DNA from 4 places in the Mesorhizobium sp. M1295 genome. Region 4 is predicted to be linked to each of the others. Evidence: predicted binding sites of a transcription regulator. Region 4 holds the regulator's gene; each other region holds the start of a gene.
The links. Region 4 encodes PhoB, which activates phosphate uptake and scavenging genes when phosphate is short. Its sites were predicted from a motif close to TGTCATNNANCTGTCAT; they were not measured.
Positions count from the first base shown of each region.

Region 1 (3,104 bases), on a different contig from region 4:
GGCAGGCGGACGCGTTCGGCGCGTCCGCCTGCCTGGGGGTGTCGCTACTTCCCGGCGAGGCCTGGAAGCGTGACCTGATAGACCAGGAACATCGTGTCGACATCGGCGCCATCTTCGGCCTTGTAGGCCGCGCCGACCTGGAAGCCGTCCTGGGTGAGAAAGTCATTGTCGTTGGCGACGAACAGGAAATAGTCGTCGGGCCGTGTTGGATCGCGGACGCTCACCACCGACATCGCCTCCCACTTCTCCGAAAGGTTGTTGCGGTCATTGGGCGCGCCATTGTGCAGCCCGAAGCGGCCGAGCTCGGTCTTGTCGTTGATGTCGATGAACGGCGTCAGCTTGGCCGGCGTCACCGAGGGATCGAGCTCACCTTTGGGCGCAACCGGCTTGTCCTTGTCGAACTCGGTGCCGGCGATGTCGGTTGCCGCCGACACATCGACGACGCTGATCTCGCGATGGAGCGAGGTGTCGCCCTTCACCCCCTGGCCGTTGCCGCTGTCGCGCGCCAGCATCAGGAAGGTCTTGTCCGACAGAGCCACGATTTCGCTCTGCGCGGCAATCTTGGTCTTGCCCTTGGCATCGCTGAACACCGGCAGCGGCACAACATATTCATGCGCAAGCTTGAGTTGGGCCGGATCCGAGGCATCGTAGACCAGCGCGCGCGTGTTCTGGCGCGTCGAAGCGGAATCGCCGCCATCCTGCCTGGGGGCCGATTGCAGCACCGCGATCAGGAACTTGCCGTCGGGCGTCAGTGCCATGCCTTCGAGGCCCTGGTTGTTCTGGCGGCCGGTTTCGGGATCCTTCGGATCTGGGTCTGCCGCGCCAGGTCCCGGATTGTTGGACGCGAAGTTCGGCGTTCCATGACGCATCGGGACAAGCGCCGCCGGTGGCTGCGTTGCCGACATCAGACGCCCATCGGCGGAGAAGTGGTAGATGTTCGGACCATATTCGTCCGAGATGAACATGGTGCCGTCGGGCAGCCGCACGATCGCCTCGTTATCGAGCGCGAGCTTGCCGTTGGCTTCGGGCAGGATCGGCATGTCGTCGGTCGCTGCGCGCACGCCGTTGAGCGGATCTAGGCCGGTTGCATCGATGCCCTTGTCGTCGGTCAAAAGCATGGTGTCGGCTAGCGTTGCCTTGAGGCCCGACTGTTCCTGGCCGGCGGCTGGCACTGCACCCGGCGCGATCGGGGCGAACTCGAGGGCGATCGTGTTGAGGCGCGGACGGTAATCGGTGGTGCCGACGACATTGTAGCCGCGGTCCGGCAGCAGCCACAGCGAGCCCTTGTAGCCATCGGCGCCATGCGTCCAGCCGGCAGCGTCAATCGCCATGCCCGAGCCGGAGCCAAACGTCTCGCCGAACCTGTCTTTCTGGCTGGCCGGGATGCGGCCGACGCCGACCAGGCCCTTGTTGACGAAGTTGGCGCCGCCGACGGTCGCGGCGTTTTCTGCCAAGGCCGGACTCAAGGCGGTGAACATCGCGAGCGCGACAGCGAGGGGCGCGGTTCGGTGCAGGTTTTTCATGGATATCCTCTTTGAGACAAAGCTGCCGGGATCTGAAAAGCGCCGCGTCGCATCGAGAATGCCGCGAAAGCCTTCGGAGAAGCGATCTAGGACGCGAACATGATACTTGCGTGACAGTGCTGCGCTTGCCTGGCCTCGTGTGGTCGCAACTGGCCTGTGCATGGCGAATCGTTGCTATCGAAAGAGCAATTAACAACTTTACAAATAACCATTCTTGGGTGAAGTTATGACAATGAAAGGTCACCGATGACAGTCTGTCGTTTCGCCACCCGCCTCAATTCCTTTGCCTCGCGGCCACAGGCCGAGTGGCCTGATCTTGTTGGTAAACCGTCCATGCTGCAAATGGCGGCACGTGCGGCGAAGGTTGCGGAATTGACCGATCTCGACCTCAACTTCCCCGACCATGTCGATGAAAAACCTGCGGAAATGGCGCGCAAACTCAGCGATCTCGGGCTTTCCATCAATGGCTTCGCCATGCGCTACTACTCTAATCCGGCCTTCAAGCTCGGCGCCTTCACCAATCCGGATCCTTCCGTTCGCCGCGAGGCCATCGACCTGACCAAGGCCGGCATCGACGCCGCGCGCGAGGCCGGCGCCAGCCTGATGACATTGTGGCTCGGGCAGGATGGCTTCGACTACGCCTTCCAGGCTGACTACGCAACACTCTGGCAGCACGAAATCGATGGCATTCGTGAAGTAGCGGCGCATGATCCGGGCTGCCAGATTAGCCTTGAATACAAACCCAACGAGCCGCGCTCCTACAGCCTGATGCCCGATGCGGCGACGACATTGCTGGCGATCCGCGAGATCGGCCTGCCCAATCTCGGCGTGACGCTCGATTTCGCTCACGTGCTCTATGCCGACGAGCAGCCGGCTTTCGCTGCCGCCCTCATAGCACGGCACAGCAAGCTGCTCGGCGTGCACCTCAACGACGGCTACGCCAAGCGCGACGACGGCCTGATGGTCGGTGCCGTGCACACGCTGCAGACGATCGAGCTGCTCAGGCAGATCCGCCGCGACGGCTATGCCGGGGCCATCTACTTCGACACGTTCCCCGACATGACCGGGCTCGATCCCGTCCACGAATGCGAAGTCAACATCGCCACCGTCAAGCGCATGCTGCGCGTCGTCGAGCGGCTGGAAAAGGACAACCGCCTGTCAGCCGCCGTCGATCGTCAGGACGCGGTCGCGTCGCAGGCCATCATCCAGGAAGCCATGCTCGGGCCGGACAGCTGAGGCCGGCGCCATCACCGTTTTTCAACAAGGGAGGAAAGACCATGAAATTTCTGCTCGTCACCGCTACCGCTGCCCTGATGACGCTGTCCATCGGCTCGGTGTTTTCCGCGGATCTCGCGCCGCTCAATTCCGACACCGAGAAGGATCGCATCGACTGGTCGCAGCTCGAGGCCAAGTTCGGGGCTTTCCCCAAGCTGCCCGAGGGCACCAAGGCGGGTGCGGTCTCCAAGACGCTGACCAACGAATACTGGCGCTCGCTGGGTGAGGGCTACAAGTCGTTCGGCGACCGCATCGGCGTGCCCGTCGTCTACCAGGCGGCGCAGAGCGAGGGCGACCAGCTCGGCC
Region 1 is NZ_JAMYLU010000001.1:87,306-90,409, forward strand. It holds gene NKH29_RS00430 (esterase-like activity of phytase family protein) at 45-1,523, opposite strand; gene NKH29_RS00435 (TIM barrel protein) at 1,770-2,759, shown strand; gene NKH29_RS00440 (sugar ABC transporter substrate-binding protein) at 2,801-3,104, shown strand, end outside.
Region 1: the regulator PhoB is predicted to act here: its motif matches at 1,623-1,639, upstream of NKH29_RS00430 (esterase-like activity of phytase family protein).

Region 2 (3,104 bases), on a different contig from region 4:
TCGCAAAAGATTTCGCCAATCTCCAGCGTTGCAAAAACATCGCCGAGGTTGCGGCCAGCCCCTTCGCCCCGTCACTATACGGGGAGAAGGTGCCGGCAGGCGGATGAGGGGCGGCGCCAACATTGAGATTGGTCATTCCAACATGATTTGGAAGCGATTGGCCCCGGCGATTCAAAAAACCGCTTGCAAAATGCAATCAGTTAAGCTACCCGATAACTGCTTGCATCTCACAATTGGTTATCAAGGAGGCTCTCATGTCCAAACTTCGCGTCAGCGCTTTCACCTTGTCGATCGACGGCTTCGGCGCCGGTCCCGACCAAGACCTGAAGAACCCGCTGGGTGTTGGCGGGGAAGCCCTGCACGAATGGATGTTCGGCACCCGCACCTTCCGCAAGATGGTTCTCGGCAAGGATGGCGGGACCACGGACACTGACGAGGCGTTCGCCGCGCGCAGCTTCGAGAATGTCGGCGCCTGGATCCTCGGCCGCAACATGTTCGGGCCGATCCGCGGCGAGTGGCCTGACGAGAGCTGGAAAGGCTGGTGGGGAGACAATCCGCCATACCACGTGCCGGTCTTCGTGCTGACGCACCATCAGCGGGATCCCATTGTCATGGAGGGCGGCACGACCTTCTATTTCGTGACCGACGGCATCCACTCAGCGCTGGAGAAGGCGAAAGCAGCGGCTGACGGCAAGGATGTACGGCTGGGCGGTGGCGTTTCTACGATCCGGCAGTATCTCAAGGAAAAGCTCATCGACGAGATGCATCTGGCGATCTCACCTGTCCTGCTCGGCGCAGGCGAGAGCCTTTTTGCCGGCATCGACATGCCCAAGCTCGGCTACCGCTGCAGCGAGCAGGTCGCGACGCCGAAGGCCACGCATGTCATCATCGAGCGCGCCTAGCTTGTTGCAGGGCGCTGCCCACGGAGGCAGCGCCCCTCCTCGCTGCTTTAGTCAGTATTTCTCCGGCACATACAGTTCGCGCGGCAGCACCTGACGTTCGTATTCGGGATTGAAGACGCGCTCCGGTAGTGTGATCTCCTCGTGCGGCACCTCCTCATAGGGCATTTGCTTGAGGAGATGGTCGATGCAATTCAGCCGCGCCCGCTTCTTGTCGTTGCCCTCGACGATGAACCAGGGAGCTTCCGGGATGTTGGTGCGGGCGAAGGTTTCTTCCTTGGCCTTGGTGTACTGCTCCCAGCGCACGCGCGACTGGAGGTCCATCGGCGACAATTTCCATTGCTTCATCGGGTCGTGGATGCGCATCAAAAAGCGCATCTGCTGCTCCTCATCGGTGATCGAAAACCAGTATTTGACAAGCGTAATGCCTGAGCGGAGGAGCATGCGTTCGAAATCCGGCACGTCGCGAAAGAACTCCTCGACCTGATCCGGCTGGGCAAAGCCCATCACCCGCTCGACGCCGGAGCGGTTGTACCAGGAGCGGTCGAACAGCACGATCTCACCGCCGGCCGGCAGATGCGGAACGTAGCGCTGGAAATACCATTGCGACTTCTCGCGCTCGGTCGGCGCCGGTAGTGCTACGACGCGGCAGATGCGCGGATTGAGCCGCTGGGTGATGCGCTTTATGACGCCACCCTTGCCCGCCGAGTCGCGGCCCTCGAATACCACGACGAGCTTCTTCTTGTGATAGGCGACCCAGGACTGCAGCTTGATCAATTCGGATTGCAGCGTGATTAGATCCCGAAAATATTGCAGGCGGTCGATCGATGGCGGATGCGCATTCTTATAGATCTTGGCGATCTCCATCGACAGCGCCGGCTCAGAGATTTCCAGCTCATAATCTTCGTCGAGCGTGTCGGCGAGTTCCGCTTCCAGCCAGTCCCTGGCCGGGGAATTCTGTTTTATCTCGGTCATTTGCGCTGCTCCGCTTACAGGCCGTGTCGGCCGCTGTCAGGCGCTCTGCCGCCCGGCCCGGCGGCCGGAAATCGAAGCGCTGAACCGATGTTAGTATAGGCCGGCAATGACGGTTTTATTGCAGCCGCTGTTGCGCTGGCTGCGCGTCCAATCCGTAAGATGTGATCGATGTTGCCCTGCAACACGGGCGACAAGCGGAACGAATTATCCTACAAATGCCCGGTTTCATTCAGGGCTGTCGTTTGAAACGCCCTTTCCCGATAAAAATCATGAGGATACGACATGGAATACCGCACTCTCGGCCGTTCCGGGCTGAAGGTTTCGACGCTGACCATGGGCACCATGACGTTCGGCGGCGGCGGCGCGTTTTCGGCGGTCGGCAAGACCGACCTCGACGAGGCGCGCCGGATGATCGACCTTTGCATCGATGCCGGCATCAACGTCATCGACACCGCCAACGTTTATTCGAACGGGGTGTCAGAGGAGATCATCGGCGAGGCGCTCGGCGGCAAGCGCAAGGGCGACGTGCTGATCGCCTCCAAGGCGCGCATGCGGATCGGCAAAGGCCCCAATGATGAAGGCCTGTCGCGCTATCATCTGATCCGCGAATGCGAGAGGAGCCTGAAGCGCCTCAGGACCGATGTCATCGACATCTATTTCCTGCATGAGTGGGATGGCCTGACACCGCTCGAGGAAACCATCGCCGCGCTCGACACGCTGGTCGCGCAGGGCAAGGTCCGCTACGTCGGCTGTTCCAATTATTCCGGCTGGCAGGTGATGAAGGGGCTCGGTATCAGTGACCGTCATCACCAGCCGCGCTTCGTCACCCAGCAGATCCACTACACGCTGGAAGCCCGCGAGGCCGAGTATGAATTGTTGCCGATCTCGGTCGACCAAGGGCTCGGCGTGCTGGTCTGGAGCCCGCTCGCCGGCGGATTGCTGTCCGGCAAATATCACCGTGACCAGCCGACCGCCCGCCAGCTCAGCGGCTGGTCGGAACCGCCGATCCGCGACGAGGACCGGCTGTGGCGGATCGTCGACGTGCTGATCGATATCGGCAAGAACCACGGCGTGTCGGCAGCGCAGGTGGCGCTTGCCTGGTTGCTTGGCCGGCCCGCCGTCAGTTCGCTGGTGATCGGCGGACGAACCGAAGCGCATTTCAAGGACAATATCGCTGCTGCAAGCCTGGTGCTCGGCGATGAGGAGCGCACACGCCTCGACGTGGTCAGC
Region 2 is NZ_JAMYLU010000007.1:52,078-55,181, reverse strand. It holds gene NKH29_RS12215 (dihydrofolate reductase family protein) at 255-902, shown strand; gene ppk2 (polyphosphate kinase 2) at 954-1,874, opposite strand; gene NKH29_RS12205 (aldo/keto reductase) at 2,157-3,104, shown strand, end outside.
Region 2: the regulator PhoB is predicted to act here: its motif matches at 1,981-1,997, upstream of ppk2 (polyphosphate kinase 2).

Region 3 (3,104 bases), on a different contig from region 4:
ATATCACGTGTAATACCTTCATTATGATGGTTCAAGCATCATCTTGCATATGTGAAACATGCAGCACTCTTTGCCAGCCGATGCGCTAGCATGCTACAATTTCGGCATCGTTTGGCGGGACATCCATTGCGATCCCGATTTCACAGGCAACGACTCAAAAAGGATGAGCAGGTGAAGATATTCAATGCGTTGGCGACCTCGACAGCCTTGCTGTCGATGGTTTTCCTGCTGGCAGGCTGCGGTCATGGCCTGATCAACAGGCTGATTTGACCGCAAATCGACTGACATGAGTCAGGTGCCGCCGGCCCGCCCGAGCCATCGCTGCAGGAACCGGGCCGCAAGCCAGCACAGCATCGCCCAGGCAAAGCCGGCGCACCAGCCGGCCAATACGTCGGAGGGCCAGTGGACGCCGAGATAGATGCGGCTGATGCCGACCACCACCGTCGTCAGCACCGCCAGACCGAGCACATAGATCTTCGTTGTCCGCCCGGGCAAAAACCGCGCCGCCATGCTGCCCAGCGTCAAATATGTCACCGCCGACAGCATGGCGTGGCCGCTCGGAAACGAAAGTGATGCCACGTCGGCGAGATGCGAGACCAGATCGGGGCGCGGCCGATCTATATCGAACTTGAGCACGCTTGACAGGACCTGGCCGCCCGCTACCGCGATGAACATGAGAAGCGCCGCGCCTGGCCTGCGGATGAGGAGCAGATAGACGATCATTGCTGCCGTGATCAGCATCAACACGCTGGCGCTGCCGAGGCTGGTGATGTCGCGCATCGCTCCTTCCAGCCACGCCGGTCCGATCGGATTGTCGGGTTGGCCGGCCTTGCGGAAGGCAAGCAGGATTTCGGTATCGAAGGCATGCGGCGTAGTGGCCCGCGCCATCTCCATTAGCTCCTCGAACCCCCACAGCCCGCCGGCAATGATCAGCCCGGCCAGCAGAACCGGAAACTCCAGCCAGTTGCGCAGTCTGCTTGCGGTCTTCTTCATCGGCCCGATCGCAGTTACAGCCTTTGCAGATAGGGTCCGAGCGTGATCAGCGCCACAGCTGCGATGGCAAGCACGATGCCGGTCGCCTGCAAGGCATTGACGCGCTCGCCGAAGAAGACCAGCGCCACCACATTCACCGACACCAGCTGGATCACCGCTGACAGGCTGAACGACACCGACATGCCGAATTCACGGATCAGCCTCAGCATGATCAGATTGCCGAGCGAATAGAGCGCCAACGTCAGCACGATCTTGCCAAAGCTCGGCGCCAGTCCCCATTGCTTCGCCGCCGTCGCCGCAAGCAGGAAGATCACTGTCGAAATGCAGAGCTGCCCAAGTCCCCAGAAACTCACTTTTTGCTCCTCCCGATGCGGTCCTTGCGCGCCTGCCGCAGCTCTTGTTTCCGAAGCGCCGGTCGCGGTCAAGCGGGGCTGATGTTGGGCACGAAATCGCAGATGGCAATTAGCCGGCATGTCATCAAACTGTGACCTGCCGGCGATACCGGATTGGCCAGGCAACACGCTCCAGCAATCTATCCAGCCAGAGGCAGGCCCCTATGACCGAACATCGCACCCCTGACGCCCATTTCCGCACCAGCCTGCTCGAGGAAAACGATGGGCCAGGAGCCAATCCCAGCGACAACCGCACCATGGGTGAGATCATCGCCGCGCGGTTCTCGCGCCGCGGCTTCCTCAAGGGCTCGCTTGCCGTCTCGGCCATAGCCGCTACCGTCAGCCCGCTGGCGCTGATCACCGCCGACAACGCCCGCGCCGCCGAAGGCTCCGCCTTCGCTTTCGACGAGCTCGAGGCCGGCATCGACGACAAGCATCACGTTGCACCCGGTTATGACGCCGACGTGCTGCTGCGCTGGGGCGATCCGCTGTTCGCCGATTCGCCGGAATTCGATCCGACAAAACAGTCGGCGGAAGCCCAGGCCAGACAATTCGGCTACAACAATGACTATGTCGGTTATATCCCGATCGACGGCTCGGCCGAGCACGGCCTGCTGGTGGTCAACCACGAATACACCAATCCGCACCTGATGTTTCCGGGCCTCGTCACCATCGTCGATGGCAAAGCCAAGCAGGCGCCTCTCAGCAAGGAACAAGTCGACGTCGAGATGGCCGCGCATGGCGGCACCATTGTCGAGATCCGCAAGGAAGCCGGCAAATGGCAGGTCGTTCGCGACGGCAAGCTCAACCGCCGCATCACCTCCAACACCGAGATCGCGCTGTCCGGCCCCGTCGCCGGCCACGACCGCGTCAAGACCAGCGCCGACCCGACCGGCACGAAAGTTGTCGGCACCGTCAACAATTGTGCCGGCGGCGTCACGCCGTGGGGCACCTATGTCATGGCCGAGGAGAACATCCACGGCTATTTCTCGGGCGAGCTGCCGCAAGGCCACAAGGAAGCGGCCAATTACAAGCGGCTCGGCATTCCCGAAGGTGCTTATGAATGGGCAGCGCATTACGACCGTTTCGACATCGGCAAAGAGCCGAACGAGCCGAACCGCTTTGGCTGGATCGTCGAGGTCGACGTCCAGGATCCGACTTCGGTGCCGAAGAAGCGCACCGCAATGGGCCGCTTCAAGCATGAGGGCGCCGAATCGATCGTCGCCAAGGATGGCCGTGTCGTCTTCTACCTCGGCGACGACGAGCGCTTCGACTATGTCTATAAGTTCGTCACCACAGGCAAGTTCAATCCGGACGACCGCGCCGCCAATATGGATTTGCTCGACGACGGCACCTTGCATGTCGCCAAGTTTGCCGACGACGGTTCGGTCGAATGGCTGCCGATCGTCTTCGGCCAAGGGCCGCTGACGGCGGAGAACGGCTTTGCCAGCCAGGCCGACGTGCTGATCGAGACGCGCCGCGCCGCCGACCTGCTCGGCGCCACCAAGATGGACCGCCCTGAAGACATCCAGCCCAATGCCGCCAACGGCAAGGTCTATGTCATGCTGACCAACAATTCGAAGCGCAAGGCCGATCAGGTCGACGCCGCCAACCCGCGTGCCGAAAATGCCTTTGGCCACATCATCGAGATCGTCGAGGACGGTGGCGATTTTGCCGCCACCAAGGGCAAGTGGGAGGTGCTCTTGAAATGCGGTGATC
Region 3 is NZ_JAMYLU010000005.1:216,640-219,743, forward strand. It holds gene NKH29_RS10415 (phosphatase PAP2 family protein) at 292-993, opposite strand; gene NKH29_RS10420 (hypothetical protein) at 1,008-1,346, opposite strand; gene NKH29_RS10425 (PhoX family protein) at 1,550-3,104, shown strand, end outside.
Region 3: the regulator PhoB is predicted to act here: its motif matches at 1,466-1,482, upstream of NKH29_RS10425 (PhoX family protein).

Region 4 (3,104 bases):
CCAGCAGCAGCGGCTTTGTATTGCCCGCACCGTGGCGGTGAAGCCGGAAGTCATTCTGCTCGACGAGCCGGCTTCGGCACTCGACCCGCTGTCGACCGCCAAGATCGAGGAACTGATCGACGAATTGCAAGCCGACTACACGATCGTCATCGTCACCCACAACATGCAGCAGGCGGCGCGCGTATCGCGCCAGACCGCCTTCATGTATCTGGGTGAACTGGTAGAGTTCGACCGGACCGAGAAGATCTTCACGTCGCCCCGCGAGAAGCGCACGCAGGATTACATCACCGGCCGCTTCGGCTGAGCCGTTCCGATCACGCATATGAGGACAGGACCATGGGCGAACACACAGTCGCTTCTTTCGACGAGGATCTCGAGCAGATCAGCAAGCTGATCCGCGACATGGCCGACCTCGCCGGTTCGATGGTCGGCGGGGCGACCAAGGCCCTGTTGAATTCTGACAACGTGCTGGCGCAACGCGTCGTTTCCGACGATGCCATCATGGATGCGCGTCAACGCGAACTGGACGACCGCGCCATCACCCTGATCGCCAAGCGCCAGCCGATGGCCCACGATCTGCGCCATGTCGTCGGGGCGATCCGCATGGCCGGCGATCTCGAACGCATCGGCGACCTTGCCAAGAATATCGCCAAGCGTGTGAGTGCGGTCGGCCTTAGCGTCACACCGCGCGACCTATCGCATTCCATCGATGCGATGGCGCAGCTGGTGCTCATCCAGGTGCAGGGCGTCATCGAGGAGTATGCTGCAGGCGATGCGGCCGCGTTGGCCAAGCTACGCGCCGCCGACGAGCGCATCGACGTCAAATATACGTCGGTGTTCCGCGAACTGTTGACCTACATGATGGAAGACCCGCGCAACATCACCGCTTGCACGCATCTGCTGTTCTGCGCCAAGAATCTGGAGCGGATCGGCGACCATGTCACCAACATCGCCGAAAATGCGTATTATGTGCTGACCGGCGAGCAATTGCCGGTCAATCGTCCGAAGCAAGACGAAACGACAATGTCCGCACCGGCGACATGATGGGGGTGCCCAGCCGATGATCGCACCACGCATAATGGTGGTGGAGGACGAGGAGCCGTTGGGTGTGCTGCTCCGCTACAATCTCGAATCCGAAGGCTACCAGGTCGAGGTGGTGACACGCGGCGACGAAGCCGAGATCCGTTTGCAGGAGAATGTGCCCGATCTTCTGGTGCTCGACTGGATGATACCAGCGGTTTCCGGCATCGAGCTCTGCCGCCGGTTGCGGGTGCGCCCCGAAACCGAACGGCTGCCGATCATCATGCTGACCGCGCGCGGCGAGGAGAGCGACCGGGTACGCGGTCTTTCGACCGGCGCCGACGACTATCTGGTCAAACCGTTTTCGACACCGGAATTCATGGCCAGGGTCAAGGCGCTGCTGCGCCGCGCCAAGCCGGAAGTGCTGTCCAGCGTGCTGAAGGTCGGCGACATCGTGCTCGATCGCGAATCGCACAGGGTGTATCGCAAGAAGACCGAGATCCGGCTCGGGCCGACCGAATTCCGGCTGCTCGAATTCATGATGCGGCATCCGGGCCGCGTCTTCTCGCGCAGCCAGTTACTCGATAATGTCTGGGGCGAGACGATCTATATCGACGAACGCACCGTCGACGTGCATGTCGGGCGGCTGCGCAAAGCCGTCAACAACGGCCGCATGCCTGATGTCATCCGCACCATCCGCGGTGCCGGCTACGCGATCAGGGAAGATTGACCCGCCCAGTCAGGCTACGTTCTTTCTGACGCCGGGCCTCATTTGCGCGCCCGGCGCGAAAATCTGCTGGTCGACGAAGCTTAACGCCCGCATTGCACAGCCTTCGCGGATCAGCGGCAATTCGTTCGGCTCGGTATCGAAGGAGATCGAGCCCGAATGCTGGCCGCCGGCGGTCTGGGCGATGGCCTTCCGCAAGGCCGGCTCGATCAGATCAAAGGCGGCGGCACTGGCGCCGACCATTGCGACCGGTGCCGGATCGATCAGCGCGAACAGCGAGCCGAGACCGAAACCCAGCGCTTCGCCGGCCTTGCGGTAGGCTTCGCGTTCCGGCCCGTCCTTCTCGCGCGCCCGAACCGCCAGCGCGCGCATGTCGGCGTCGCTGACGTCGGCGACCGGTTGGCTGTCTTCGCTCATCTGCGTGGCGTTGCGCCAGATGGCGTAATTGCCGGCATAGGCCTCGATGCAGCCGCGCCGCCCGCAACGGCAGAGCGCGCCGCCCGGACGATGGATCATGTGGCCAAACTCGCCGCCCGAGGAATGCGTGCCGGTGAACAGCTCGCCCTTCAACACCAGCCCCATGCCGATGCCGTGCGAAAGCAGGATGGCGATGAAGTCGTCGCGATAGCGATCCGGATCGCGCCAGCGCAAAGCCACCGCCATCATATTGCAGTCGTTCTCCACCGTGGCCGGGATGCCGAATTCATCTTCCAGCATGTCGGCAAAGGCGATGTCCGTCTGCGGCGTGATCGGCGACCACAGCATGGCGCGTGCAGGGGAGTCGGTAATTCCCTGAATCGCCAGGGCGATGCGGGCGACACTGCGGACGTCAAGATCTGGATCGTCCAGCCGGCGCCGGACGATGGCCATGCATTCGCGGATCAGTTCGTCGCGCGGCATGGTCAGCGTGTCCAGCCGGCGCTGTTCCTCGGCGACCACCTGCCCCGCATAGTCGATGATGGCGGCCGACAGGAAATTCAGCGACAACACCACGGTCAGCACCGCCGCCGCTTCCGGATTGAGGGCGAGGCCGACCTGCGGACGACCGCGTTTCAACGAAACGGGTTCGCTTGCCTTGCTCTCGGCGAGGATGCCTTCCCGTATCAGGTCGGAGGAGATCGCCGATATGGTCGAATGGCTGAGGCCGGTGGTTGCGGCGATCTCCGTACGCGATGGCTGGCCGGCCCGGCGCACGGCCGAGATCACCATCGCCCGGTTGCGCCGGCGCAAATCGTCATGGCGGATTCCGACCGACATCGTTTTGCTTTCCTCCCGGTTTGCCGCGGCCGCTCATGAACCGGAAGCCGTCGGTAATGCCGACAAATAGTGTCAGATGAGGCAAATAGTGTCAGATGCA
Region 4 is NZ_JAMYLU010000002.1:391,375-394,478, forward strand. It holds gene pstB (phosphate ABC transporter ATP-binding protein PstB) at 1-304, shown strand, start outside; gene phoU (phosphate signaling complex protein PhoU) at 337-1,044, shown strand; gene phoB (phosphate regulon transcriptional regulator PhoB) at 1,061-1,750, shown strand; gene NKH29_RS05025 (ROK family protein) at 1,760-3,004, opposite strand.